DNA from 4 places in the Mesorhizobium sp. C372A genome. Region 1 is predicted to be linked to each of the others. Evidence: predicted binding sites of a transcription regulator. Region 1 holds the regulator's gene; each other region holds the start of a gene.
The links. The regulator PhoB, encoded in region 1, activates phosphate uptake and scavenging genes when phosphate is short. The targets are predictions, from matches to a motif close to TGTCATNNANCTGTCAT.

Region 1 (7,357 bases):
CCCTGCAATGGCGCCAGCCCGAGCGCTACCGCGACAATTTCATCGCGATCCTCTTGTCGCACGGCATCGGCATGGGGCTGGTGCTGAAAGGCGAACTGTTCACCGGCACCCATTCCTCGGGCGGCGAGTTCGGCCACATGATCCACCGTCCGGGCGGCGCGCTCTGCCGCTGCGGGCGGCGCGGCTGCGTCGAGGCCTATGCCGGAAACTACGCCATCTGGCGCAGCGCCAAAATGATGAGCGAAGATGCCGAGCCGGTCGATATCGGCGACGCTGATATGCGCGCACTCGCCGCGCGCGCCCGCGAAACCGATGGCCCGGAGCGCGAAGCCTATCGCAAGGCCGGTGAGGCGCTCGGCTTCGGCCTCGGCAGCCTGTTTGCACTGATCGATCCGGCACCCGTCGCCATGGTCGGCGTCAGCGCCGCCGCCTTCGACTTGATCGAACCGGCATTGCGCGAAGCGATCGCCCAGACCGCCGGCGGCCAGCACTCGAAATCGATCTCCTTCGACACCGAGCCCAACGAGCTGCCGCTGATCCGCGAAGGCTGTGCCATGCGCGCGCTCGGCTTCGTCGATCAGGAGATTTTCGCGCCGGGCATTCAGGCCAAATCCGGCAAGCATGTCGCCTGAATGGCCGGCAACGGCGCGACGCGCAGCATCCTAGTCTTCCCTGATCGCGTAGCCGGCGCCGCGAATGGTACGGATGACATCCGGCATGCGGCCGTTGTTGACCGCTTTGCGTAAGCGCCCGACATGGACGTCGACGGTTCGCTCGTCGATATAGATCGTCTCGCCCCAGACATTGTCGAGCAGTTGGCTGCGCGAGAACACGCGGCCGGGATGGCGCATCATGAATTCGAGCAGCCGGAACTCGGTCGGTCCCAGCCTGATCTCGCTCTTCTTGCGGTAGACACGGTGCGACTCGCGGTCGAGCACGATGTCGCCGACCTTGAGCACGCTGGACAGCACTTCCGGCTTGGCCCGGCGCAGCAGCGCCTTCACGCGCGCCATGAACTCCGGCGTCGAGAATGGCTTGACCAGATAGTCGTCGGCACCGGTGGACAGGCCGCGCACGCGATCGCTTTCCTCACCGCGCGCGGTCAGCATGATGATCGGCAGCCGCTCGGTTTCGGGCCGCACTCTAAGCCGCCGGCAGAGCTCGATGCCGGAAACAGCGGGCACCATCCAGTCGAGCACCAGGAGATCGGGCACGTTTTCCTGCAGGCGGATCTCGGCCTCGTCGCCGCGTGTCACCACCTCGACCTGATAGCCTTCGGATTCGAGGTTGTAGCGGAGGAGCACGCCCAGCGGCTCCTCGTCCTCCACGACCATGATGCGTGGCGCGATCATAGGCAGTTCACCCTCATCAGGCCGGCGTGGCCATCGCCGTCTCGTCCTGCTTCGGACGATTGGCGGGCAATTGCTGGCCGGTCAGCACATAATACGCATTTTCGGCGATGTTGGTGACATGATCGCCGATGCGCTCAAGATTCTTGGCGCAGAACAAGAGATGCGTGCAGGCGGTGATGTTGCGAGGGTCTTCCATCATGTAGGTCAAGAGCTCACGAAACACGGACGTGTATTTGACGTCGATGCGCTCGTCGTCATTCCTGAGTTTTGCAAGCGCTGCCGCATCGGTGGCGGCATATTCCTCGACGACGCCTTGCACCTGGATCAGCACCAGCTGCGCCATGGCATCGATGGAGTGCGAGAGGTCGCGCGGCGTGACGCTCAAGCCCACGGTGCCGACGCGTTTGGCGATGTTCTTGGCGAGGTCGCCGATGCGCTCGAGGTCGCCCGCCATGCGGATCGAGCCGACCACGGCGCGCAGATCGTTGGCCATCGGCTGGCGCTTGGCGATCAGCGTGATGGCGCGGTCGTCCAGTTCGCGCTGGCGCGCATCCATGATGGCGTCGTCGGAAACGACACGCTGTGCCAGCGCATTGTCCGAATTGAGCAGCGCCCTGGTCGAGCCGCTGACCATCGAGCCTGCCAGATCGCCCATGTCGCGGATCAGCTTGCTGATCTGCCCGAGCTCTTCATCGAAGGAGGCGACGGTATGTTCACCCATGATCTTGGTCCTCGTGCCTAAAAATTCACCCGCCGGACGGCTCAGCCGAAGCGGCCGGTAATGTAGTCCTGGGTGCGCTTGTCGTCGGGGTTGGTGAACATCTTGTCGGTGACGCCCTCCTCGACGAGATAGCCGAGATGGAACATCGCCGTGCGCTGCGAGACGCGCGCCGCCTGCTGCATCGAGTGGGTGACGATGACGATCGTGTAGTTCTGGCGCAGTTCGTCGATCAGCTCCTCGACACGGGCGGTGGCGATCGGATCGAGCGCCGAGCAGGGCTCGTCCATCAGGATCACCTCCGGCGACACGGCGATGGCGCGCGCGATGCACAGGCGCTGCTGCTGGCCGCCGGACAGGCCGGTGCCGGGCTCCTGCAGGCGGTCCTTGACCTCGTTCCAGATCGCAGCCTTCTTCAGGCTCTGCTCGACGATCTGGTCCATGTCGGACTTGCGCTTGGCCAGCCCATGGATGCGCGGGCCGTAGGCGACGTTCTCGTAGATCGACTTCGGGAACGGGTTGGGTTTCTGGAACACCATGCCGACGCGGGCGCGCAGTTCGACGACATCGATGTTCTTGTCGTAGATGTCGTCTTCATCGAGCGTGATCTTGCCGGTCACCCGCGCCGAATCGATGGTGTCGTTCATGCGGTTGAGGCAGCGCAGGAAGGTCGACTTGCCGCAGCCGGACGGGCCGATCAGCGCCGTCACCTGGTTCTGGCGGACGTCGAGATTGACGTCGAACAACGCCTGCTTCTCGCCGTAGAAGACGCCGACCTTGTCGCCGCGCATCTTGATGACTTCGTTCGACTTGGCGTTCATTTTGTCGCCCACTGCATTCTCAAGGGACTGTTCGGTCATGATGTTCATACCAAATTGCCTTTTTTCTACCAGCGCCGCTCGAAGCGGCGCCGGAGCACGATCGCGGTGATGTTCATGGCCATGAGGAAGACGAGCAGGATGATGATGGCGCCGGACATGCGCTCGACAAAAGCGCGCTCAGCCTCGTTTGCCCACATATAGATCTGCACCGGCAGCGCGGTCGCCGGATCGAAAGGCGTCGTCGGATAATCGGCGACGAAAGCGACCATGCCGATCAAGAGCAGCGGTGCTGTCTCGCCGAGCGCACGCGCCAGGCCGATGATGGTGCCGGTAAGGATGCCTGGGGCGGCAAGCGGCAGGATGTGGTGGAACACCATCTGCATCTTGGAGGCGCCGAGCCCGAGCGCTGCCGAGCGGATCGACGGCGGCACCGCGGCAAGGGCGGCGCGCGTCGCGATGATGATGGTCGGCAGCGTCATCAAGGTCAGCACCAGGCCGCCGACGAAGGAAGCCGAGCGCGGCATGCCGAGGAAGTTGATGAACACGGCAAGGCCAAGCAGACCGAAGACGATCGACGGCACCGCCGCGAGATTGTTGATGTTGACTTCGATCAGGTCCGTAAAGCGGTTCTTCTTGGCGAACTCCTCGAGATAGATCGAGGCGGCGACGCCGATCGGCAGCGCCAGCAAAAGCACGATCACCATCATGTAGAACGAACCGATGATGGCCACGCCCATGCCCGACGTCTCGGGCCGGCTGGAGGCGCCATAGCTGAACAGGCCGGTGTTGAAATGCTCGGCCATCGCGCCTTCGGCTTTGAGCTTGTTCATCCAGTCGATCTGCTGGTCGGACACCTTGCGGCGCGCTTCATCGACGCCGAGGTCGATCTGGCCCTTGAAGGCCGAGTCGAGATTGGCGGCGGCCAGGATGTCGACGTCACGCGTCGTGCCGATCACCGACGGATCGGCGGAGACGATGTCGCGCAGCTGGACGCGGGCGCCTTCCGACAGGAAGCCCTTGAGCTTCAGCATCATCGGCTTGTTGGCCGGATCGATGCCGAGCTTGGCCACCAGCGCGTTTTCGGCGAGCTTGGGATAGTTCGCCTTGATCAGCACGGTAGGGTCGGTCGCGCGCTTGCCGGAGGGATCGATCACCTTCTCGTCGAAGGTGACCGGCAGCGTCACCGTCGTCTGCCAGAAGGCGGTGTAGCCTTTCGAGACGATGGTGATCAACATGATGGCCAGGAACGCCAGGCCCACCGAGATCGCAATCACGCCATAGATGCGGAACCGGCGTTCGGCGGCGTAGCGCGCCTTCAGCCCGATGTCGCGGCGCGGTCGCGCGACGGCGCCCGCCATCGTGTCCAGGGGGATGTCGGTCATTCGTACTGCTCCCGGTACTTGCGCACGATGTAGAGGGCGACGATGTTCATCACCAGCGTCAGCGCGAACAGCGTCAGGCCGAGCGCGAAGGCGACCAGCGTCTGCGGCGAGTTGAACTCGAGGTCGCCGGTCAGCTGGTTGACGATCTTGACGGTGATGGTCGTCATCGCCTCGAACGGATTGGCCGTCAGATTGGCGGCGACGCCCGCCGCCAGCACGACGATCATCGTCTCGCCGATGGCGCGCGACGCCGTCAACAGGATGGCGCCGACGATGCCGGGCAGTGCCGCCGGCAGGATCACCCGCTTGATCGTCTCGGAGCGGGTGGCGCCGAGGCCGAGCGAGCCGTCACGCATTGCGCGCGGCACCGCGGTGATGATGTCGTCGGACAAAGAGGACACGACCGGGATCAGCATGACGCCCATCACCAGACCGGCGGTGAAGATGCTCTGGCCCTGGATGAAGGGCGAGCCCCCGGTGAGTGCCGCCGACAGGTCGCGCAAGAACGGTCCGAGCGTGACAACGGCGAAGATGCCGTAGACGATGGTCGGAATGCCGGCCAGCAGTTCCAACGCCGGCTTGACCACCGAGCGCACACCGCGCGAGGCATATTCGGACATGTAGACCGCCGACATCAGCCCGACCGGCACTGCCACCAGAAGGGCGACGGCGGCGATGTAGAGCGTGCCGGCAAGAAGCGGGATCAGGCCGAACTGACCCTGGCTGCCGCCGGAACCGGCGGCGGCGAAACGCGGATCCCACACCGTGCCGAAGAAGAAGCTCATCGGCGACACGCTCTCGAAGAAGGTGATGGTCTGGAACAGCATCGACAGCACGATGCCGACCGTGGTCAGGATGGCGATGGTCGAGGCCGCAAGCAGCCCCCACAGCATCAGCTTCTCGACATTGTTGCGCGCCCTGGCGCGCGGCGCGATCTGCCTCAGCGCATAGAAGGCGCCGGCGACCGACAGCGCGAAGGTCAGCACGGCGCTGAACAGGCCGAGCCGGTCCTGGACCTGGTTCGCCTCGACCGCGATCGGGATCATATAGTCCTGGGTGTCGCTGGCCAGTGCCACGCCCTTGGCGGCGAGCAGCGGCTGCAATTCGGCGAAAGTAGCGGGAAGTGCGGTATCGCCATCGAGCCGGCGCAGGCCCTTGGCCAGGCTCTTCACCAGGCTGGCGTCGAGCGCTTCGCTGGCCACCTTTGTGTCGGCGGTGCGCTCGGGCAAAGCGGCATGGATATGCCGGTCGAGATAGAAGGAAGAGCCGATATCCCAGACGGCGAGCAAAAGGACGGCAGGCAGGACCGCGAGCAGAAAGGCCCACCAGCCATGATAATGCGCGCGCGAATGCGGCTTGACCATGCCGGTATCCTGCGCCGCGGCGCGCTGGCGGCCGATCACAAAAGCGACCACGCCTATGGCGATGACTATGGCGAGTACGAGCAAGGACGACATCACCCACCCCAGGGAAAATTCAGATCGCCGCCACCGTTGCGGCAAGCGGCGAAATCAGGGCGCGGATTTGGTCCGCGCCCTGATCCGGTCGGTTGATTACATCGTCTTTCCGGCGGCGAAGGCGTCGCGCTGGCCCTGACGTTCGGCGTCGGGAGCGGAAACCAGGCCGTACTGGGCGAGCGGGCTTTCCGGGCCGATCATCTGGTCATCAAGGAAGAACTCGACATATTCCTTGAGGCCGGGAACGACGCCCAGATGCGCCTTCTTGACGTAGAAGAACAACGGCCGCGACACGGGGTACGTGCCATCGGCGATGGTCTGCGTCGAAGGCACGATGCCTTCCACGGTAGCGACCTTCAGCTTGTCGGCATTGTTCTCGTAGAAGGCGAGGCCGAACACGCCAACGCCGGTCTTGTTGGAGTCGATGCGGGCCAGCGTCTCGGTGTAGTCGCCATCGATGTCGACAGCCTTGCCGTCCTTGCGGATGGCGATGCAGGTCTTGCCGATTTCCTTGTCGTCGGCGATGCCGGCAGCCTTCAAAGCGGCCTTGTCGCAGCCGGCGTCGAGCAGCTTGGTCTCGAACACTTCACGGGTGCCGTGCTTCTCACCCGGGATATAGGCGGCGATATCCCAGTCGGGCAGCTTCGGATTGACCTGGTTCCACTTGGTGTTCGGGTTGTCGACCAGCTTGCCGTCGACCACCAGCTTGGCGGCGAGCGCCTTGTAGATGTCGGCGGGAACCAGCGCCCAGTCCGGACCCTTGATGTCGGTGGCAAAGACGATGCCGTCATAGCCGATGCGGACTTCCTGGACGTCCTTGACGCCGGCGTCGGCGCAGGACTTCAGCTCGTCCTTCTTGATCGGGCGCGAGGAGTTGGCGATATCGATCGTGTCTTCGCCGACGCCCTTGCAGAACTCCTTGATGCCGGCGCCGCTGCCGCCGGACTCGACCACCGGGGTCTTGAAGTTGGTGAAGGTTTCGCCGAACTGCTCGGCGACGATCTTGGCGTAAGGCAGCACGGTCGACGAACCGGCGACCTGGATCTGGTCACGCGCAGCGGCGACACCGGACGATGCGGCGAACGCTACTGCCACGGCCGATGCCGTAACGAGGAATTTCTTCATGTGGCCTGCTCCTGTTCGGAAGATGGTCTCTTGGCGCCCTCTTCAAACCGGCGCCCGCTGAGGCCAATAGCCTTCGATTATTACAGTCGCATGACAGTTTCGTGTCAGCCCGGTAACGTCGCACAGACGTCTTGTGGGCCGCACCCTTTAAGCCGGTTTGTGGGAATGGAAGTTGCCGCTGGAATCAGACGCTTGCGCAATTCGTGCTGGCATCAAGTCCCGGCACACCGCAGGCCGCGATGCCGAGAAAGAAAAACCGGACGGGAGCGCGTTGCCCGTGACCAGAGCGAATCTTGGCCGAGCCATCGCCAAAAACAGGTCCGTTGGGGTAGATTCGACGCTGTTTCTTGTCGGCGGTCGCTTGCTCCCGCCCGTAACTGAATGAGCGGTTTCGTTGCGACCATTGTCCTGACTGGGCGCCAGCTTTGATATGGTGCGATCGCACCATATCCTTGGCTGTTGCGGCGCGGCCGAATCCCGGCGGCGCCGCAGGTTGCTATCC
Region 2 (7,357 bases), 290 kb from region 1:
TGGTGTAGCCGAAGCGCGGCAGTGTGGTGCGGTAGGCGCGCACCAGGAAGATCGCCTCGATCATGTCGCCGCGCGCCTGGACTATGGCGAGCGCCGCCAGTTCCCGGTCGTAGAGCGATCCTTCGCTCATCACCCGGTCGACGCCGAGCGCCAGCTGTTCCACGATCTGGTCGAGGCGCAGCGCCGGCACCGAACGGTCGCCGCGACGGCGGTCCGCAAGCAGGCTGTGGGCATTGGCGATTGCGACTTCGCCGCCTTTTACCGCGACATACATTTATGCCTCCATCGTATTGATGCGCGTCGTGCGCGGCAGGCAGGCGATACCGTCGGGCGCCGCCAGGAGGATGTCGACGCCGCGCGGAAAGCGCTGGCTGTTCTGCTTCCACTGTTCGACGAAATGACGCGGCATCTGTGCCGGCGCGATCGCGGCAGAGACTTCGATGCCAGGACCTTCGAGCAACAGCGGCGCGCCCGAGACGAGATTGCTGACCTGCAGGATCAGTGTCGTCGAGCGGTCGGGATAGTCCTGCGTGCCTTGCGAAAAGCCGTCGAGAGCAGCCATCTCGGCCGGGTTGGCGATCAAGGCGAAATGCGCATCGGCCGGCGTGTTGGCAAGTGGCGCGCCGGTGTGGAAACCGAGCCAGGATTTGACTGCCGCGGACGCCTGCAAGGCAGGGTCGAGCCAGAGCGGGGTGTCGTTGTCGCATAGCGAAAGCGCGATGGCGCCGGCGGTTGCCGACAGCGGCGCCGGCGGCCGGGCGAAGGCCGGCAGAGGCTGCACGCTGCCCGGCCGCGCCATGGCGTCCATGATTGCGCGGAAGACGGTCTGGGCGTTGAACACCGGATCGGCGAAACCGCCGTCGATCGATTGAGCTGCGATGTCCATCAGTCTTCTCCGCGCACCATGGTGAAGAAATCCACTTTCGTTGCCGCCGTCTCGGCGCGGCGCTTTTCGCGCGCTTCGCCTTGGGCGGCACGCAGCGGCGCCACCAGCGCGGTTTCGACCGTCCTGCGCTGCGCCGGCTCCTGCCAGAGCGCGTCGGCGATTGCGGCCAGCCTGGCCTTCTTCCTGTCGCGGCCAAGCATGTAGCTGTGGCCGACCTGTCCGGAAGGGAGCCGAACTGTGGCGCGGGTGACCGTCGCTTCACCGACATTGAAGGGTGCGCCGCCGCCGCCGATGCGACCACGCACGGTGACCAGACCGGTTTCCGGGCCACGCAGAAGCTCGGCCTCGGAGGTCAGGCCGGCCTCGTTCCAGAGCCGGGCGATGTCGTCGCCGTTAGCCTGCGCCAGCGTTGCCATGACGTCTTTGCGCTCGGCCTGTTCCCGCGCTTCCTGTCCTCGCATTGGGTTACTCCCTGACCAAATAAAATTTGTCTAGTGATATAGACAACTATACAAATTATACCTATTATCTAACCCGTGTCCATGACGGGTGGATGACAGGGGCTGGAGCGGGGGGGAAATGGTGGCTCAAAAGAGCGCGAGCAGCATCGAACGCCGCAGTGGCGTCTCGCTCTGGCGGCAGATCGCCGACCAGATCCTGCATTCGATTGCGTCCGGCGATTTCGCCGAGAATGCCGCGCTGCCGCCGGAGATGGCGCTGGCCGAACGCTACGGCGTCAACCGCCACACGGTGCGCAGCGCCATATCGGCCCTGGTACAGGACGGTGTGCTGCGGGCCGAGCAGGGACGCGGCACTTTCGTGTTGTCGCGCAAGCGGCTGTCCTATCCGATCGGCGCGCGCACGCGTTTTTCGACGGGCCTGCAGGGACAGACTTCGGAACGGCATATCGTGCTGCTCACGTCCGTAGTTGAATCGGCCAGCCAGCGCGTCGCCGACGGCCTCGGCCTTGCCAGGGGCACCGAGGTGATCCGGCTGGAGACGCGCGGCGAAGCCGATGGACGGCCGGTGTCCCGCGCCGCCAGCTGGTACGAAGCAAAGAGCTTCGCCGGCATCGATGCCGTGATGGCGGAGACCGGTTCGATAACCGCCTCGCTCCGGCGTTTCGGCATCGACGATTATCTCCGGCAATCGACGGTTCTGTCGGCGCGTCACGCCGACGCCGCCGACCTTGCCGATCTCGATTTGCAGCCCGGCGCCATCGTGCTGGTGGCGGTCGCCGTCAACGTCACACCGGACGGCCAGCCGATCCAGTTCGCCGAAACGCGGTTTCCGGCGGAGCGGGTGGAGCTGAAGCTGTCGGCGCTGTAGGGAGCGTCGAGACTCATGCGATATCAGACCAACTCGGTCGCGCTCACTTGTCAGCGGCTTGACGTTTGAGGACCGCCTTCCCCCACTCCGTCTCGGCTTCGCCGAGCCACCTCTCCCCCCTCCGGAGGGAGAGGAAGGGAGCCCGCCTTGCCAAGCTCGCGCCTTTCCTCTCCCCCGTCGATCGGGGGAGAGGTGTCGAGCGAAGCTCGACGGAGTGGGGGTCGACCTGCGCAGGGCATGGTCAATTCCGGCCGGGTTCACCGCCTGCCATGTTAAGAACCCACCTCGATCACCGCCTTGATCAGCCCGGATTTCTCATGCGCCCATCTTGCGAGATCGCGCGGCGTTCCGGCCAGTGTCGTGCGGTGGGTGACAAGTTTCGCCAGCGGCACCGCGCCGTTGCGGATGGAGGCGGCGACGTGGTCGAAGTCGACTTTCAGCGCATTGCGGCTGCCGACCAGCGTCATTTCGCGCTTGTGGAATTCCGGGTCGGAAAAGACGATGTCGTCCTTGACGACACTGACCAGCACGAGCGTGCCACCATGCGCGACATGTGCGAAGGCCGACTGCACCGAGGCGGTGTTGCCGGTGGCGTCGAAGACGATGTCGAACCCTTCGCCGCCGGTTGCCTCGCGCACCAGTTCGGCTGCCGCTTTTTGTGAGCCGTCGAGCGTGGCGAAGCCAAGTTCGCCTTTTGCAAAATCCAGCCGCTCCGTGCTCATGTCGAGCAGGCTGACATCGAGCCCGGCGATGCGCGCAAATAGCGCTGCGCCAAGGCCGATCGGCCCGGCACCGATGACCAGGGTGCGGGCGCCTGGTTCGGCGCGGGCACGCCGCACGGCATGCGCGCCGATGGCGAGGAATTCCACCGCCGCCGCGTCGGCCAGAGATAGGCCGTTTGACGGATAAAGATTCTGCGCCGGCACCAGGATCTGCTCGGCCATGGCGCCGTCGCGATGCACGCCAAGCACTTCGATCCTGACGCAGCAATTCGGCTTGCCGTGCCGGCAGGCGATGCATTTTCCGCAAGAGAGATAGGGATTGATGATGACGGGCTCGCCCACGGCAAGGTCGACATCTTCGCCGGTCTCGACGACGGTGCCCGACACTTCGTGGCCCATGATGCGGGGATAGGCGAGGAACGGGTGCTTGCCTTCGAAGATGTGGTAGTCGGTGCCGCAGATGCCGACATGGCTGACGGCGACCAGCGCCCAGCCGGCAAGCGGCGCTCCTGGCGCCGGCCGGTCTTCCAGGACAAGCTCGCCGGGCGAGCGGCAGACAACAGCTTTCATTCGGCAATTCCAGTGTTCAAAAAGGCGCCGGTCCGTTGTTAAGCAGGCCGGCGCAGAAGGTCAGGGAGGATTACTTGCCGCGACGGCGCAGGCCGTCGAAATAGACGATGATGATGATCAACGCGCCGGTGATGATGCGCTGCCAGAACGAGTTGACGTTGAGCAGATTGGCGCCGTTGTTGATGGTGGCCAGGATGAAGGCGCCGAGCAGCGGGCCATGCACCGAGCCGACGGCGCCGAACAGCGAAGTGCCGCCGATCACCGATGAGGCGATCGCCTGCAACTCCCAACCTTCGGCCTGGGTCGGGTTGCCGATGCCGATGCGCGCCGCCAGCAGCACGCCGACGAAGGCCGCGCATAGGCCCGACAGCGTGTAGGCCATGTAGATGGTGCGCTGGACATTGACGCCCGAGAGGCGCGAGGCCTCGGCATTGGATCCCACAGAGAAGAGATAGCGGCCCCAGCGGCTGTGGTGCAGGAAGATGTAGGCCGGGATACCGACCAGGATCACCATCCAGAACAGATTGGGGATGCCGACAAAGGAACTGCGCGAGAACGCGGTGAAGCTGTCGCTGTTGATGTTGATCGAATTGCCGTTGGTCATCAACAGGCCGATGCCGCGCAACGAGGTCAGCGTCGCCAGCGTGATGATGAAGGGCGGCAGGCCCATCTTGACGATGCCGAAGCCATGGAACAGGCCGATGGCAACGCCGACCAGCAGCGTCACCAGAATGGCGACCCAGATCGGGAAGCCGGCATTGATCATCATGGCGACAATGACGGTGGCGAAGCCGACCACGGCGCCGACCGAGAGGTCGATGCCGCCGGTGATGATGACGAAGGTCTGGCCGACCGCCATGATGGCGATCATCGAGCCCTGCCGCAAAAGATTGGCGATGTTGTTGGAGGAGGCGAAGCTCGGCGTCGCCACCGACAGCACGATCCAGAGCAGAACCAGCAACGCCAGAAGCGTCAGCCCGAACAGGACGTTGTAGTTCCGTTTCGGTTTTTCGATCGCGACGGTTTCGATGCTCATGGTTCCTCCCGTTTCTTGTTTTGTCAGCCGATCGCCTGCGTCAGCACGTCTTCGTGGCTGGCGGCGCGAAAGCCATGGCTGGCGACCAGTTTGCCGCGCCGGAACACGTGCAGCGTATCGGCGAGCTCATAAACCTCGGGCAGATAGGACGAGATCAGGATGATGCCGGCGCCCTTGGACAACAGTTCCCCGAACAGGCGGTAGATCTCGGCCTTGGTGCCGACATCGACGCCGACGGTCGGCTCGTCGAAGATGAACAGCTTGGCGCCGTGCGCCAGCCATTTGCCGATGACGATCTTCTGCTGGTTGCCGCCGGACAGGCTGGAAGCCAGCGCGCCGCGTGTCGGCGTCTTGATGCGGAGGCCGGCGATCTGGCGATCGGCTTCAGCCTTTTCCTTCGTGTTCGAAATCAGCAGGTTGTTGGAGATGCGCTTGTAGATCGGCAAGTTGAGGTTGAGGCCGACCGGCAGGTTCAGGCACAGGCCCTGGTCGCGGCGGCTTTCTGGCGCCAGCGCCATGCCGAGCTTGATCGCGTCGTGCTCGGAATTGATGTGGACCGGCTTGCCTTGCCAAAGGACCTGTCCGGCCGACTTCTTGTGGCGGCCATAGAGCGTGGTGACGAACTCGCTCCGCCCGGCGCCGATCAGGCCATAGAGCCCGACGATCTCGCCGGCGCGCACCGTCATCGAGACGTCTTCGAAACCCTTGCCCGACAGGTTTTTCGCTTCAACGATCACGGCACCGGGGGTGAAATGCTCCTTGTGGTAGACTTGCTCGATCGAGCGGTTGATCATCATCTTGACCAGCTCGGCATCATTGGTCTCGGCAATGTTACGAGTGCCGACCAGTGTGCCGTCGCGCAGCACCGAGACGCGATCGGCGAGCTCGAACACCTCTTCCATGCGATGGCTGATGTAGATGATGGTGACGCCTTCGCCCTTGAGCCTGCGGATCAGCGTGAACAGCTGGTCGGCTTCCTTGCGGGTGAGATAGGCGGTCGGCTCGTCGAAGATGAGGAATTTGGTGCCGCGCACGGTGGCGCGGGCGGCGGCGATCAGCTGCTGCTGACCGATGGTGAGGTCACCCAGCATGACATGCGCCGGCAGGTCGAAGCCGAGACCGTCGATGATCTTCTGCGCTTCCTTGACCATGGCGCGCTGCTGCAGGATGCCGAAGCGCGAATTCTCCTCGCCGAGGAACATGTTGGCGGCGACGGTGAGATGGCGACAGAGCACGACCTCCTGATGCACGGCGTTGATGCCCAGCGCCATCGCCTCGTGCGGGGTTGCCAGCGCTGCCGGTTTGCCCTCCCAGATGACATCGCCGGAGGTGCGCGGCATGACGCCGGTCAGAAGCTTGATCAGGGTGGATTTGCCGGCGCCGTTCTCGCCGACGATGGCGTGGATCTCACCTGCCTTGAAGGCAAGGTGAACGGGCTTCAGCGCATGCGTGCCGGGATAGCGCTTTTCCAGCCCGTGCAGTTCGAGGATCGTCCTGCCGGGCGCTAGCGTTGGGGCCGGGTGCAGTTCCTGCGCCGTGGGCGTCATGACAATCCTCCCAGATTGGCCTTACGGTTGGCACGTCGCGATGCAGTCAAGCCGCATCGTCGAGGTGATTCAAGCCGGTGGATATTCAAGCTTGTATCCGGTGTTTCCGGGGCGCGAGGCCCCGGAAAGGATTTTTGCCTGACGGGCTCAGAGCTTCGGGTTGAGCAGGGCGTCGATCTTGGGGTCTTTCATGTTTGCCTTGGTCACCAGGTTGGCGCCGGTGTCGACATTGGCCTCGACCTTCTCGCCCTTCGAGGCGGCGAGCGCGGTCTTGATGCCGTCATAGCCCATCCGGTACGGATCCTGGACGACGAGCGCGGAAATGACGCCGTCATTGAGGAACTTGATCAGCTTCTCGTCGCTGTCGAAGCCGACCAGCGCCAGCTTACCGCCAAGGTTGTTCTCGGCGACAGCCTGACCGACGCCCTGCGCCATGATCAGGTTGGACGCGAAGATGCCCTTGAGGTTCGGGTTGGCGGTGATCAGGTCGGTGGCGATGTTGAGACCGGTCGTTGCCTGGCCGTCGGCATATTTGTCGGCGACGAGCTTGAGCCCCGGATATTTCGCGGCCAGCTGCTCGGTGAAGCCCTGCTTGCGCTGCTCCAGCGAACCGGCGCCCGGCGCGTTGGTGATCAGGGCGACGTCGCCCTCGATCTTGCCGCCATTGGCTTCGCCGATGGCTGCTGCAAGACCGTCAGCGGCGACGCGTCCGCCCTGCACATTGTCGGTGGTCAGGAACGAGGTGAAGGCCTTGGAATCGGCGCCGGAGTCGATGCCGATGACCTTGACCTTGCTGGCTGCTTCATCGATCGGCTTGCCGAGCGCCTTGAATTCGGTCGGCGCGATGACGATGGCGGCCGGGTTGCCGGCGACGGCATTCTCGAGGATCGAAACCTGGCCGTTGACGTCGGTTTCAGCCTGGGCGCCGAGTTCGGGTACGTTGACGCCGAGATCCTTGCCGGCCTTGCGGGCACCGGCCAGGACGATCTGCCAGTAGAAGGATGTGGTGTCCTTGACGATGATCGGAATGGTCACGTCCGCCGCCGAAGCGGGCGCCGTGTGCAGCGTGCCTGCAAGCATCGAGGCGGCAGCAAGTGCCACCAGTGAACGGCGGTTGAGAATGCTGGTCACGAATTTCATTAGGAATCCTCCCTAGATCGCCCGGTGAAGGTTGCGGAAGCTCCATTTGGATAGGCGCGGCCCAAACAGACCTTTATCAATAAAAAACAGTTGCCGCTTTTTGATAGTGCATCGGTCCGGCCGACGC
Region 3 (7,357 bases), 120 kb from region 1:
CGCGCCGCTTCCACCAACTCACCTGGGATGGTCATGAAGAACTGGCGAAACAGAAGCGTGGCGGTGGCCGAGGCGATCAGCGGAATGATCAGGCCGGCATAGGTGTCGATCATGCCGAGATCGACCATCACCTTGTAGGTCGGCAGGATGCGCACCTCGACGGGAAGCATCAGCGTGATGAAGATCAGCCAGAAGAAGACCATCCGAAGCGGAAAACGGAAGAACACGATCGCATAGGCCGAAAGGATCGAGATGAAAATCTTCCCTACCGCGATGCCGAGCGCCATGATCGTGGTGTTGAGCAGCAATCGGCCGACACTGACGCCGCCGATGCGGCCGACACCGCCGAACAGCGCCTCGCTGTAATTGTTCCAGACCTGGTCGCCGGGCAAAAGAGGCAATGGCGGCTTGAGGATGGTCTGCAGCGTCTGCGTGGAGGCAACGAAGGTGTAGTAGATCGGGAAAGCGACGATCAGGATGCCCAGGATGAGCACGGCGTGGGCGATGAGGGCGCGAAGCGGGGACTGACCAATCATCGCTCGCGCTCAACCGTAGTGGACTTTGCGTTCCACATAGCGGAACTGGATGGCCGTGAGTGAGATGACGATGACCATCAGGATGACCGACTGCGCGGCCGAATCGCCGAGGATCAAATTGACGAAACCGTCATTGTAGACCTTGTAGACCAGCGTCTCGGTGGCCTTGCCTGGCCCGCCGCCGGTGACGGCATGAACGATACCGAAAGTGTCGAACAGCGCATAGACAGTGTTGACGACCAGCAGGAAGAAGGTCGTCGGTGCGAGCAGCGGGAAGACGATGGTCCAGAAGCGCTTCGTCTCCCCGGCGCCGTCCATGGCCGCCGCCTCTATCAACGTCTTCGGCACCGCCTGCAGCCCGGCGACGAAGAACAGGAAATTGTAGCTGATCTGCTTCCAGGCAGCCGCAGATACCAGCAGGATCATGGCTTGGTTTCCGTTAAGCAAGGGATCCCAGGCGATGCCGAGACCTCTCAAGGCGTAGGCCAGCGAACCGATCGAGGGGTTGAACAGAAACAGCCACAACATGCCGGCAATCGCCGGCGCCACCGCATACGGCCAGATCAGCAGCGTGCGATAAAGGCCTTTGCCGCGCACCACCTTCTCGGCCATGACGGCAAGCAACAGGGCCACACCCATGGCGACCATCGCGGTCGCCAGAGAGAACACCAGCGTAACTTTGATCGAGTTGAGGTAGGCCGGGTCGGCCAGCACCTTGCGAAAATTGGCGAGCCCGACGAACTTGCTCTTCAGCCCGAACGGGTCTTCCCTGAGCATCGACTGGTAGAGCGCCTGCCCGGTCGGCCAGTAGAAAAAGATCAGCGTAATGGCGAGTTGCGGCGCCACCAGCAGGTAAGGCAGGGTCTTGTTGGGAAAGACGACGCGTGGAGACAGGGTGATTCCCTCGCTATTCAGGAAATCGTCCACGCGGGTCCGCGTGGACGAGGTTCAACTGACAATCGCTTCAGTTTCCGATCGCTTCCTGAATCGCCTTGTTGCCGCGTGCGACCGCGTTGTCGAGCGCCTGCTGCGCAGTCTGCTGGCCGGCCAGCATCTTCTCGAACTCCTCATTCTCGATGTCGCGCACCTGCGGCAGGTTGACGAGGCGCACGCCCTTCGAGTTCTCGGTCGGCGCCTTGCCCAGCATCTGCAGGATCGGCGTCTCACGGCCCGGGTTCTTGTCATAGAAGCCGGACTTCTTGGTCGCCTCATAGGCAGCGAGCGTCACCGGCAGATAACCCGACTTCTGGTGCAGATACTCCTGCACTTCGGTCTTGGACAGGTAGGAGAAGAACGCCGCGACGCCCTTGTATTCCTCGTCCGATTTGTTGCCGAACACCCACAGGCTGGCGCCGCCCGGCGTGGTGTTCTGGGGCGCGCCCTTGGCGTCACTATCATAGGGAAGCTGGCCGATGCCGTAGTTCATGCCCGATTTGACGATGTCACCGAGACCCCCCGACGATTCGGTGAAGATGCCGCATTCTCCGGCAAGAAAGATCTGCTTGGCTTCGGATGTACGGCCGCCATATTTGAAGGTGCCGTCCTTGGCCAGGTCGGCGAGCGCCTGGAAATGATTGACGAAGATCGGCGCATTGATCTTGAGCTCGACGTCGGTTCCGGCAAGTCCGTTCTGGTTGGTGCCATAGGAAACGTCGTTCCAGGCGGCGAAGGCCTCAAGGTGGATCCAGGTCAACCACGTCGAGGTATAGCCGCAGGAAGCGGCGCCGCTCGCCTTGATCTTCTTGGCGGCTTCCCACACCTCGTTCCAGGTCTTTGGCGGATTGTTCACGTCAAGCCCGGCCTTCTGGAAGATATCCTTGTTGTAATAGAGGATGGGCGACGAGGAATTATAGGGGAAGGACAGCATGGTCCCGTCCGGCTTCGAATAGTAGCCGACGATGCCGGGCAAATACTGGCTCTTGTCGAAGGTCACGCCGGCGCTGGTCAGCACATCGGCCACCGGCTTGATCGCACCTTCGGCGGCCATCATGACGCCGGTACCCACGTCGAACACCTGGATGATGTCGGGCGCTTGCCCCGCACGAAAGGCAGCGATGCCGGCATTCAGCGTTTCGGGATAGGTGCCCTTGAAAACAGGGAGAATTTCATAGTCGCTCTGGCTGGCATTGAAATCCTTGGCGATCTTGTCGACCACCTCGGCATTGGCGCCGGTCATTGCATGCCACCAACTGATCTGGGTGGCGGCGAAGGCGGAGGTGGTGGAAAGCAGGGTCAAGGTGGCGGCAACACCGGCCGCAAAGCCGAACAACTTCATGTTTCATCTCCCGTTTGTCATTGGCGAAAGGGGCGCTCCCGCGAACGCAATATGTGTCGCTGATGACAATCGGACAACGGATTTGTTGCTGTTTCGTGAATTTCATACCCGGCTAACTTCGCGCCCCCTCGCCTTGCAACGAGGACAGAGAGAAATGCCAAGCCGGCTCAGCGATAGAATGGGGCATGGTGGGCCTGCAAGGATCGCCGACCGCCCAGCGATGCGTGAAGGGCCCGCGTGACAGCGCCACGCACCTGCACCGTGCGGCCGCCAAACCGGCGCTCGGCCAGATCGAGATCGGCCGAGCGGCATCGCGCCAGGCGCTGCTGTAACCGTGCGTCTGGAATGAGACAGGATCGCCGCAACGTACAACCCGAAAAACCCGCTGTAGTTGTAGTTCGCATAACCGATTCTTCGTCAAGCGTGGCATACTAATCAAGTGGACGGCTTGATTGCTGTGGGAGAGCAGGTGGGGCGAGATGCTGACGGTCTATAATTGTATCGTGCATGAGCACGATCTGAGACTGGTCGCACTGGCAGCGCTCATTTGCGGTATTTCTTCCTTCTCGGCGGTCAACCTGCTTCGCCATGTCGACCGCTCGAGCGAGCGCAACCGCTATACCTGGCTGATGATAGCAGCCACTTCCACCGGCTTCGGTATCTGGGCGACGCACTTCATCGCAATGCTTGCCTTTTCTCCCGGAATCCCCAACGCCTACAATACGGAAATGTCGGCGCTTTCGCTCGCCGGTTCCGTCGCCCTGACCGCCGCGGGCATGTGGATCGCCACCTTGCGCCGGGGCATCGACTACCCTCTGGTCGGCGGCGCGGTCCTCGGCGCTGGTATCGCCGCCATGCACTATATCGGCATGGCCGCCTTCGAGGTCGAAGGGCGCATCGTCTGGAACCCGCTGCTGGTCGGCGTCTCGGTGCTGGCAGGCGTCACCCTCGCCGCGCTGGCGCTGCTGGTCGTGTTGCGACGGCCGTCCATGCAGGCCACTATCGCCGCCGCCATCCTGTTGACGCTGGCGATCTGCAGCCTGCACTTCATCGCCATGGGCGCGGTGTCGATCTTCCCGGACTCCTCCATCGAGATATCGCAGTTCACGGTCGAACCGGTGTCGCAGGCCTTCGCCGCCGCTGCAGTCAGCATGGCTATCCTGGTGCTTTCAGCCGCAGCATTGTGGATCGACCTTCGCTTCCGGCGTCACAAGCTCGAGGCCGAGCGCATGCACGGCCTCGCCAACGCCGCCGTCGAGGGGCTGATCGTCTGCGACGACGCCCGCATCGTCAGCGCCAATGACAGCATCGCGGCACTCACCGGCATTGCGCCGGAAGTGCTGAACGCGATGCTGCTTGGCGACCTCTTCGGCGAACGCACCGCGGCCGGCATGTCCGACTGCAGCGGACAGGCACAGGAAGCCGAACTCAGAGCCCATGACGGCGCCACCATCCCCGTCGAACTTATCGCCAGAAGCATCGACTATTGCGGCAAGCGGCACAGCGTGGTCGCCGTGCGCGACATCCGCGAACGCAGGAAGGCCGAGCAGGAGATCCTGCGCCTCGCCCATTTCGACCCGTTGACCGGGCTCCCCAACCGCCGCAGTTTCTCCGGCCGGCTCGAGGCCGAAATTGCCGCAATGGATCGCGGCGGCAAGGGTGGGCATCTTGCGCTGCTGCTGCTCGACCTCGACCGCTTCAAGGAAGTGAACGACCTGTTCGGGCATGGCGCCGGCGATGCCATGCTGCAGAAGGTGGCGCTATGCGCCTCCGCCGTGCTCCGCCACGGACAGATGCTGGCGCGTCTCGGCGGCGACGAGTTCGCCATCATCGCTCCGAACCTTCCCGATCCGCAGGCGGCCGGCCGCATCGCCGAGGCGGTGCTGGCGGCCATGCGCGAGGAAAACCGGCTGTCGGTCGGTGGCGGGCTGGTGTCGGCCAGCATCGGCATTGCACTTTATCCGCTCGACGCCGATGAGCCGACACTCCTGGTCAGCCACGCCGACACCGCGCTCTACCGCGCCAAGGCCGAGGGCAAGGACACTTACCGTTACTTCGAGGCCTCGATGGGCGCCGAGGCGCGAGACCGGCGCGTGATGGAGCACGAACTGCGCCAGGCCATGGCGCGCGATGAGTTTCGCCTCGTCTACCAGCCACAAAAGGAGATCAGCAGCGGGCGGATGGTTGGGTTCGAAGCGCTGATCCGCTGGCGCCATCCGCAGCGCGGCGACGTGTCGCCGGCGACCTTCATCCCGGTGGCCGAAAACAGCGGCGTCATCATCCAGATCGGCGAATGGGTGCTGGCGACGGCCTGCGCCGAGGCAGCGCGCTGGAAGAACCCTCTCACCGTCGCGGTCAATGTCTCGGCGGTGCAGCTCCACAATCCGAATTTCAGCCGCAAGGTGCATGAAGTCCTGCTCGGCTCCGGCCTGACGCCCGGCAGGCTCGAACTCGAGATCACCGAAACGGCGCTGGTCAAGGACATGCCGCGCGCGCTGGCGACCTTGCGCCAGGTGAAGGCGCTTGGCGTGCGTGTGGCGATGGACGATTTCGGCACCGGCTACTCCTCGCTGTCCAATCTCCGCGCCTTCCCCTTCGACAAGATCAAGATCGACGGCTCATTCATCAAATCAGTCGACAGCAACGGCCAGGTGGCAGCCATCGTGCGCGCCGTTCTGGGGCTTGGCCGCGGTCTCGGCCTGCCGGTTCTGGCCGAGGGCGTCGAGACGCTGGGCGAGCTGAAATTCCTCGACGCCGAGGCCTGCGAGATCGGCCAGGGCTACTACCTAGGCCGGCCGAGCCCGATCGAGGCGTTCAGCGAACTGACCGGCGTCGCGGCGCCGGCGGCACAAGAGGACGCCGGCGTCAAACAACGCGGCGGCAGCATCTTGATGCTGCCGCCGGCGGCGGCCCTGCGCTCAGCCTAGAGCAATTTCAGGAAAAGCTTGAAACGGTTTTCCGTCCGAAATTGCGTCGAAACAAAAAAGTTAGCGCGGGTAGCCGTTTCGACGAAACGGTGAACCGCTCTAAGGGGCGAGTGCGGCCTCAACCAGGCGCTTGGCATCCGGTCCCGACCATTCGGCCGGTCCGTTCATATGCGCGATCAGGCAGCCTTCGCCATCGATCAGCATGGTGACGGGGAGGCCTAGCGCCAAGCCGCGCGTCTTGACGTCGTTGAACAGCGCCAGCGTCGAATCGCGGTAGTAGCCGAGCGACCCGATGCCGATATCGGCGAGGAACTTCTTCGGCTTCACATCGTCGCCGGCATCGACATTGACCGCGACCACTTCGAAGGCATCGCTGCCCTTTTCCTTCTGCAAGGCGTCGAGCGCCGGCATTTCGGCGCGGCAGGGCGCGCACCACGTTGCCCACAAATTGAGCAGCACGGTCTTGCCGGCATGATCGGCGATCGTCATCGGCTTGCCGTCGGGACCGTTGAAGGCGAGACTTTTCAGCGATTGCGGCGGATCGGCGGGCAGCAATGCCGCCACCTGGCCGGTGGCCGCGGCGGCAACCTTTTTGGCGCGGTCGCTCTTGGCGGCGCAGGCGACATCGTTCTTGCTGTTGCCCGCGCCGGCCGCAGGTGCGCTGCCGGTGGCTGCGTTGTTGCCAGACCCGCTCTCGCTGACATATACCGCGACCGCGCCGGCCAGCACGCCCGCCAGCAAAGCGGCGAGGATCAGGCGCGGGGCCGGGAAGTATCTGTTACCGTCTGCCATTTTCTAAGACTGCTCCGGAGCACGGGTTATAGCGATGAGCGACAAGAAGGCCAGCAACCAGATGTGGGGCGGACGTTTTGCCTCGGGTCCGGCCGCGATCATGGAAGCGATCAACGCGTCGATTTCGTTCGACCGCAAACTCTATGCCCAAGACATAAGAGGTTCGATCGCCCACAGCGAGATGTTGGCTGAAACGGGCATTATTTCGGCGGCCGATCAAGAAAAAATCGCTCACGGGCTGAACACGATCCTAAAAGAGATCGAGGCCGGCACGTTCGAGTTCTCGACCCGGCTGGAAGACATCCATATGAATATCGAGGCCCGCCTTGCCGACCTGATCGGCCCGGCCGCCGGCCGCCTGCACACCGCCCGCTCGCGCAACGACCAGGTGGCGGTGGATCTCCGGCTCTGGGTCAAGGACGAATGTTTCCGCGTCGCCGAGGCGCTGAAGGGGCTGATCTCAGCCTTGCTCGAGCGCGCCGAGGAGCATGCGGCAACCGTGATGCCGGGCTTCACCCACATGCAGGCGGCGCAGCCGGTGACCTTCGGCCACCACTGCATGGCCTATGTCGAGATGTTTTCGCGCGACCTGTCGCGCGTCCGCGACGCCATCGAGCGGATGGATGAAAGCCCGCTCGGCGCGGCAGCGCTTGCCGGCACCAGTTTTCCGATCGATCGCCACAAGACCGCCAAGGCGCTCGGCTTCCGCGAGCCGATGCGCAATTCGCTGGACAGCGTCTCCGACCGCGATTTCGCGCTGGAGTTTTTGAGCCTGGTGGCGATCTCCGCCACGCATCTGTCGCGGCTCGCCGAAGAAATCATCATCT
Region 4 (7,357 bases), 2.9 Mb from region 1:
CGAAACTGGCACGCACCAGCATCACCTTGCGGCCATAACGGTCACCCAGCCGTCCCCACAGTGGCGCGACAAGGGCGGCGGCAAGGAAGGTGGCGCCGAAAGCGATGCCGGACCATTGCACGATCGCCGCGTGGCCCACGGCGCCCAGCTGTTCGACATAGAGCGGCAGGAACGGCAGCAGCAACGTCATCGCCACAAGCGTGCTGAACGATCCGGCAAAGCACACGAACAGGTTGCGCCGCCAATGAATGTTGTAGGTGGAAGGCGCTTCGGCGGCCCGCGCTGCACTGTCCTGCGGCATGTCCTGTCCTGTCCGCTTGCTGCGGATACCATTTTGGGATACCAATTTGGCACCCTCATGGACGCAAAGCCCGGCTGCTGTCAATCAGGCGCCCTCAATGTGATCGGCAAGACCAATGGGCAAGGCCGATCGCCAGCAATGGAAGCAACTATGTCGCAGATGCAGATCGTCGAAAAAGCGCTTCGCGAGATGATCCTTGGCCTCGAGGTCGGTCCTGGCGAGCGGCTGACGGAGCGCTGGATCGAGAGCCGCTTCGGCGCCTCGCGCACGCCGGTCAGGGCAGCCCTGCTGCGGCTGGAGACGGAAGGGCTGATCTGCCGCGACGGGCGCGGTTGGACCGTGTCGCCGATCAACCTTGCCGAACTGGAACAGATCGCGGTGTACCGCGAAGCCGTCGAGGTCGCGGCGGTCAGGCTGACTTCGGCGCTGGCCGACAGGAGCGCAGCCGATGTCATCAAGGCGATGCTGGACTCCTGCGACACTGCCACGCCGCGCGAGGAATGGCACCGCGTCGGCATGGATTTCCATATCGAACTGGCGCGGCTCTCCGGCAACGAGTTCCTGTTCCGGGCCGTGCGCGATGCCATGACGCGCCTGTCGCGGGCGCGCTGGCTGGAGGTGCGCGACGAGGCAGCGCTCGGCCGCGCCTGGAGCGAGCATCACGCCATTCTGGCAGCGGTGCGGGCCGGCGATGCCGATGCGGCGGCGGCGCGACTTTCCGCCCATATCGCCGGCAGCCGCGCCCGCCTGGTGACGTCGTTGCACAATGACCGGCGCGGCCTGCGCGCCAGGGGTTTTGCCGTCGTCGCCGCTTGATACTGGTCACGAAAACGAAAGAACGCCGTCGCGATCCGCTTTCGGCCTCGCTTCGCGGACGCCGATGGCGTAAGAGGCGGCCATGGAAAACAACCGATTTGAAACACCCGTGACCGTTAAGTCGGGCACGGAGGGAAGCACTCAGCTCTTGCGTACGGTGCGCGAGGCTTCCGATTACCTGCTCAACAGCTGGCCCGGCAAGCGCAGCCCCAAGCACCGCGAAGCGCTGCAGGCCTGCCATGACGCGCTGGCCGGCGACAAGCCGGCGATGATTGCAAGACGCGCCTTCATCGCCGCCGCGCGCGAGGTCAACGTCTTCGTCAGCGACAAGGCCCCGGCCTGATCACATCGGCCTGATCAGACCGGCATTTTGCCAGGATCCGGCCCGTTTCGCGGGCCGGTGATCCTGTCTTGCCTATTTTTCTGTCTCGGTGTCGGTTTTCGAACTTGCCTCGTTCTCAGGCTCGGCGCGCTCCTTGGCCGCGACCTTGGCGGCGAGCTTCTCCGCCTTCTTGGCGGCCTTCTGCCGGTCGCGCTCTTTGCGTTCCTGACCGTAATTCGGTGGTCGAGCCATATCGTTTCCTTTCGCTGTGCCTGATCCTGCCTAGAAGCATTGGCCGGCAAACACAACAGCGCCGCGAGGGCAGATGCCAGCGGTTCTGGACTTGCGTGATGGCGAACACAATGGTTTAGAAAAGGCTGCGGGACAGTTGCTGGAGCCGCCGCCGACCGATTTCGAATCAAAACGACCGATGGCCACGCTTCAAAGAAACGCACAGAAGCTGATCTACTATGCGCGCAACGCCATGCGCGACATCGCGCCGCCGGTTCTTTTCCGGCGCCGGCTCGGCCGGCTGCTCGATCAGGCCAGGCTTTCCGACGCATCGGTCCGCCAGCGGCTCAATTACTACAACACGCTGCGGGAGCCTTTTAGCCCCAGCCCCGAGGCCGTGCCGGTCAGCCGGCTGCCGTCGGACCGCAGCATGTACTATTACGATCTGAAGGAGTTCACCCGTTATTTCGACCCAGATCTGCGCATCGACCTGGAATTCGGCGACGTCATCGAAGTGCCGAAGATGCCGTCGATCGTCAAGGATCGGCCGATAGCGGGCGACAACGGCAACGGCGTCCTGTTCAAGCTGAACAAGTTCCGTCATTTCTACATGCCGGCCGACGATGTCGCCTTCGCCGACAAGCATCCGCTCGTCGTTTGGCGCGGCGAACTCAACAATCCGATCCGCACCTTGTTGCTGGATGCAGCCCGCAATCTGCCGTTCTGCGATGTCGGCACGCCGAGGGCGACAGCACCTGCGGAATACCGCAAGCCCTATCTCAGCATCGATCAGCAGCGCCGCTACCGCTACATCATCTCGCTCGAAGGCAATGATGTCGCGACCAATCTGAAATGGATCATGAGCTCGAACTCGCTCTGCCTGATGCCGCTGCCGACTTACGAGACCTGGTTCGCCGAGGGGCAGCTCGAGCCCGATGTCCATTATGTGCCGCTGGCGCCCGACTTCAGCGATCTGGCCGAGCGGGTGCATCATCTCGAGCAGCATCCGGCCGAGGCCCAGCGCATCGTTGCGGCGGCCAACGCCTATTGCCGCAAATTCGCCGACGAGCGGGCCGAGCAGGCGATCTGCCTGCTCGTGCTCTACAAATATTTCGTGCTCAGCGGCCAGATCGAGCCCGATCCGCAGGTCTGGCGGTTTATCGCGGGCTAGCGGCTTCCGGCGCCCTTAAGTCAGATGACGCTGCGGTCCATAACCAGATCGGCCGGGCCGAAGCGGTCCTTCGCCGTAAACTGCTGGTGCCAGTAGGGATAGAGCACCGGCGGCCGGCTGACGGCATCGAGACGCTGGCGTTCATCAAAGGACAGCGTCAGGCTTGCCGCGGCGAGATTGTCTTTCAACTGGGCCTCGTTGCGTGCGCCGATCACCAGCGAACTGACGGCCGGCCGGCCAAGCAGCCAAGCCAGCGCCACCTGGGCCGCCGAGACGCCGCGAGTGGCGCCGATGTCGACCAGCACGTCGACGATCCGCCACAGCCGGCCCTCGTCGCGGATCGGCGGTTCCGACCAGCCGCCGATCTGGCGCGCCGTCGGACTGTCGCGGCGGTATTTGCCCGACAGCAGGCCGCCGGCGAGCGGGCTCCACACCAGCACGCCAAGGCCCTGGTCGACCGAGATCGGCAAGAGCTCATACTCGGCCTCGCGTGCTTCCAGCGTGTAGTGGATCTGCTGGGTGACGAAACGCGGCTGGTGCTGGCTGTCGCTGATGCCGAGCGCCTTCATGACCTGCCAGCCGGAATAGTTGGAGCAGCCGACATAGCGGATTTTGCCCTGGGCAACCAGCGTGTCGAGCGCGGAGATGGTTTCCTCGAGCGGTGTCGCGCCGTCCCATTCGTGCAGGAAATAGATGTCGATGACATCGGTCCTGAGGCGCTTCAGGCTCTTCTCGCATTCGCGGATCAGATGATGGCGCGACAGGCCTTCGTCATTGGGGCCCTTGCCGATCCGCATGCGCGCCTTGGAGGCGATCAGCACGTCGTTCTTGCGCTTGCCGCCGAGCGCCTCGCCGATGATCTCTTCCGACAGACCGTTGGAATAGACATTGGCGGTGTCGATGAGATTGATGCCGGCATCGATGCAAGTGTCGATGATGCGCGAGGCCTCCGCGAGATCGGAATTGCCGACGGCAGCGAACGGCCCGCTGCCGCCGAAGGTCATGGTTCCCAAGGTCAGCGCCGAAACTTTCAAGCCGGAACGGCCAAGCGTGCGGTATTCCATGTCAGATCCTCGTAGTTTTGGTGGGGAGGTGGTTTTAGCAGGAAAGGGCGGGGAAGCCCGAACGGGTCCGCCATTTGTAGGACAATTTGAGCGGCTTGTCGCCATCCCAGGGCGATGGATCGGCAATGCTCGCTGGTTTGCAGTGATGACCGGCTGGCCGGCGGCTTGCAATAAAACCGTCATTGCCGGCCTATATCAAGTCGGCTCAGGGTTTCATGTCAGCCGGCAAGCGGAGCAGTGGAAATGAATGAGCTAAAGCAGAATTCTGCGGCCAGGGATTGGCTGGAAGCCGAACTCGCCGACACGCTCGATGAGGACTATGAGCTGGAAATCTCGGAGCCGGCGCTGTCGCTGGAGATCGCCAAGATCTACAAGAACGCGCATCCGCCGTCGATCGATCGCATGCAGTATTTCCGCGACCTGATCGGCTTGCAGTCGGAACTGATCAAGCTGCAGTCCTGGGTTGCCTACCACAAGAAGAAGCTGGTGGTGGTTTTCGAAGGACGCGATTCCGCCGGCAAGGGCGGCGTCATCAAGCGCATCACCCAGCGCCTCAACCCGCGCATCTGCCGCGTCGTGGCGCTGCCGGCGCCGACCGAGCGCGAAAAATCGCAGTGGTATTTCCAGCGCTACGTGCCGCATCTGCCGGCCGGCGGCGAGATCGTGCTGTTCGACCGCTCCTGGTACAACCGCTCCGGCGTCGAGCGGGTGATGGGCTTTGCCGAACCCGATCAGGTCGAAGAGTTCTTCCGCGACGTGCCGGAGTTCGAGCGCATGCTGGTCCGCTCCGGCGTCACGCTGGTCAAATACTGGTTCTCGATCACCGACGAGGAACAGCAGATGCGCTTCATGATGCGCATCCACGATCCGATGAAGCAGTGGAAGCTGTCGCCGATGGACCTGCAGTCGCGCGTGCGCTGGGAGCAGTACACCAAGGCCAAGGAAGAGACGTTCGCCCGCACCAACATCCCAGAGGCACCGTGGTACATCGTCGAAGGCAACGACAAGAAGCGGGGGCGGCTGAACTGCATCGACCATCTCCTCAAACAGCTGCCCTATGAGGACGTGCCGCACGAAGAAATCACGCTGCCCGAGCGGGTGTTCAACCCGGAGTACGAGCGCCAGGTCCTGCCGCGCGAGCTTTACGTGCCGGAGAAGTATTGAGCACTTTTCCTTCTCCCCGTTTCACGGGGAGAAGGTGCCTGAAGGGCGGATGAGGGGCAGCGCCGGCATCGACGAATTCACAGCCGTCGGACGCTGCTAACCTCCAAAAGCAGCGCTGCCCCTCATTGCCTGCCGGGCATTTCTCCCCGCAAAACGGGGAGAAAGAAGCCTGCGCCTGTTACTTCGCCACTATACCCGCTTGATCGTCACATGCGTGGCGAGCGCCGTGGCCACCTGCTCGGTGCACTGGTAACCCAGCTTCAGCATATCCAGCCCGGCAAACAGGCTCTCGCCCCTCCCGAGCAACACCGGCGACACCGCCAGATGCAACTCGTCGATGAGCTTCTCTTGCAGATATTGCCGGATGGTGGAAACGCCGCCGCCGACGCGGACATCCTTGCCGCCGGCCGCGGCCTTTGCTTGTTCGAGCGCGGCGTGGATGCCGCCGGCAACGAAGTGGAAAACGGTGCCGCCTTCCATCACAATGGGGTCGCGCTTGTAGTGGGTCAGCACGAAGGTCGGCACGTGATAGGGCGGGTTGTCGCCCCACCAGCCTTTCCAGCTCTCGTCTGGCCATTCGCCGCGGATTGGGCCGAACATGTTGCGGCCGAGGATCCAGGCCCCGACATTGTCGAAGCTGCGGACAGTGAACCGGTCGTCCACATCGGTGGTGCCGCCATCCTTGCCGACCATCTCATGGAAGGTGCGGGTGCCGGTCATCCATTTGTGCAGATATTCGCCACCAACGCCGAGCGGATTTTGCAGGTCCTGGTCAGGACCGGCGCCGAAACCGTCGAGCGACAAGGTGAAGGCATTGACGCGCAGTTTGGACATGGAAGACTCCCTTTGGTGACCAGTTGTGATTTGCAATCAGTATTCAAACTGATTGCATTTTGCAACTAGTATTTTTAGAGGCAAGCCGATCTGTGGAATGCGCAGGGACCTCAAGCCGCCACGCGCTTCGGCATCACCGCAAACGGGCTGAGCCCAAGCCAGATCTGCATCTTGCCGGCGACGTCGAGATCGCCGGTCAGGCTGATCTTGTCGCGTTCCTTGTGAACTGTCGTCAGCCCCATCCAGATCGAGGTCATGGTGCACAGATCGGTCGAGACGTAGAGATCGACGTCGAAGCCCGGATCGTACCAGCAAAGATCGACCTCGCCCTGCTTCTCGACGATCAGCCACCACGATCGTTTTGACGCCGGCAGGTCATGGTACAGGAATTGTATCACGGTGCGCCCGTCCGGCAGCGGACTGGGGTTCAGATTGCGCCGCATGTCCCACATCAGCAGCGACGGATCGAGGTTTTTGAGCGACAGCCTGGCCTCGACCCATTTCTGGCCCCAAAACCCCATCGCCTCGACAACCGGGCGCAAATCCCGGCCCGCCTCGGTCAGCCGGTATTCGAACACGCCCTTCTCGGTCGCGATCTCGGTCCGCTCGACGATGCCGCCGGCCTCGAGGTCCTTGAGCCGTTGCGACAGAAGGGTTGGCGACATTTTCGGCACGCCGCGGCGCAAATCGTTGAAGCGGGTCGATCCCGCCACCAGTTCGCGCAGCAGCACCATGGTCCAGCGTGTGCAGAGCAGCTCGGCGGCCATGGAGAGCGGGCAGAATTGCTTGTAACCGGCTTGTGTCATGTGGTGAGCTCCAAAAGATGTTGCCGGACCTTATTCAGAAAACCTGAGTTCAGCCAGTACAGAAGCTGTACTGGCACCCCCGGTACAGTTCTGTGACTGGAGCGGTCCGGCGCCGCCATGCGAGGCAGCGGTCACGTCACCGGGCAGTCCGGTGCCGATCCATGAGGAGTTGGACAATGACCGCTTACGTGATCGCAGACATCAAGGTGAAGGACGACAAATGGGTGCCGGCCTATGCCGCTTCGGTGCATGACCTCGTCCACAAGCATGGCGGCAAGTATCTCGCCCGCAGCGGCAATGTGAAGACGCTGGAGGGCAAGCCGCTCGACACCAGCCTGATCGCCATCATGGCGTTTCCGTCGGCAAAGGCAGCCGAAGCCTTCACCAACGATCCGCAATACGCTCCGTTTGTGGCGGAGCGTCAGAAGGGCAGCGACAGCCGCTTCCAACTGATCGACGATACCGATCTCGCCGGAACGATTCCTTATTTGCCAAAGGCGTGAGGAAAAGCCGGAACCCGGAGCATCCAGGTTCCGGCTAACCCTTCAGCAGCTGCGCCACTTCCGGCGCGAAGTAAGTCAGGATGCCGTCGCAGCCGGCGCGCTTGAAGGCGAGCAGGCTCTCCAGCATTGCCTTTTCGCCGTCGAT

Region 2: the regulator PhoB is predicted to act here: its motif matches at 1,429-1,445, upstream of phnF (phosphonate metabolism transcriptional regulator PhnF).
Region 3: the regulator PhoB is predicted to act here: its motif matches at 2,874-2,890, upstream of ugpB (sn-glycerol-3-phosphate ABC transporter substrate-binding protein UgpB).
Region 4: the regulator PhoB is predicted to act here: its motif matches at 4,072-4,088, upstream of ppk2 (polyphosphate kinase 2).

The regions. Positions count from the first base shown of each region.
Region 1 covers NZ_CP100475.1:2,242,005-2,249,361, reverse strand. Annotated here, with positions in the region: gene NLY42_RS10645 (ROK family protein) at 1-632, shown strand, start outside; gene phoB (phosphate regulon transcriptional regulator PhoB) at 663-1,352, opposite strand; gene phoU (phosphate signaling complex protein PhoU) at 1,369-2,073, opposite strand; gene pstB (phosphate ABC transporter ATP-binding protein PstB) at 2,115-2,939, opposite strand; gene pstA (phosphate ABC transporter permease PstA) at 2,957-4,273, opposite strand; gene pstC (phosphate ABC transporter permease subunit PstC) at 4,270-5,730, opposite strand; gene NLY42_RS10615 (substrate-binding domain-containing protein) at 5,827-6,855, opposite strand; gene NLY42_RS10610 (PAS domain-containing hybrid sensor histidine kinase/response regulator) at 7,352-7,357, opposite strand, start outside.
Region 2 covers NZ_CP100475.1:2,531,653-2,539,009, forward strand. Annotated here, with positions in the region: gene NLY42_RS12000 (carbon-phosphorus lyase complex subunit) at 1-274, opposite strand, end outside; gene phnH (phosphonate C-P lyase system protein PhnH) at 275-886, opposite strand; gene phnG (phosphonate C-P lyase system protein PhnG) at 886-1,347, opposite strand; gene phnF (phosphonate metabolism transcriptional regulator PhnF) at 1,466-2,215, shown strand; gene NLY42_RS12020 (zinc-binding alcohol dehydrogenase family protein) at 2,488-3,507, opposite strand; gene NLY42_RS12025 (ABC transporter permease) at 3,578-4,543, opposite strand; gene NLY42_RS12030 (sugar ABC transporter ATP-binding protein) at 4,567-6,090, opposite strand; gene NLY42_RS12035 (ABC transporter substrate-binding protein) at 6,238-7,230, opposite strand; gene NLY42_RS12040 (hypothetical protein) at 7,243-7,357, opposite strand, start outside.
Region 3 covers NZ_CP100475.1:2,364,868-2,372,224, reverse strand. Annotated here, with positions in the region: gene ugpE (sn-glycerol-3-phosphate ABC transporter permease UgpE) at 1-536, opposite strand, end outside; gene ugpA (sn-glycerol-3-phosphate ABC transporter permease UgpA) at 546-1,430, opposite strand; gene ugpB (sn-glycerol-3-phosphate ABC transporter substrate-binding protein UgpB) at 1,501-2,811, opposite strand; gene NLY42_RS11250 (hypothetical protein) at 2,997-3,143, shown strand; gene NLY42_RS11245 (bifunctional diguanylate cyclase/phosphodiesterase) at 3,291-5,738, shown strand; gene tlpA (thiol:disulfide interchange protein TlpA) at 5,838-6,530, opposite strand; gene argH (argininosuccinate lyase) at 6,565-7,357, shown strand, end outside.
Region 4 covers NZ_CP100475.1:5,108,835-5,116,191, reverse strand. Annotated here, with positions in the region: gene NLY42_RS24635 (multidrug efflux MFS transporter) at 1-301, opposite strand, end outside; gene NLY42_RS24630 (GntR family transcriptional regulator) at 452-1,117, shown strand; gene NLY42_RS24625 (DUF982 domain-containing protein) at 1,227-1,460, shown strand; gene NLY42_RS24620 (hypothetical protein) at 1,533-1,691, opposite strand; gene NLY42_RS24615 (glycosyl transferase family 90) at 1,870-2,841, shown strand; gene NLY42_RS24610 (aldo/keto reductase) at 2,862-3,905, opposite strand; gene ppk2 (polyphosphate kinase 2) at 4,149-5,069, shown strand; gene NLY42_RS24600 (dihydrofolate reductase family protein) at 5,259-5,903, opposite strand; gene NLY42_RS24595 (winged helix-turn-helix transcriptional regulator) at 6,014-6,709, opposite strand; gene NLY42_RS24590 (DUF1330 domain-containing protein) at 6,886-7,212, shown strand; gene hemB (porphobilinogen synthase) at 7,247-7,357, opposite strand, start outside.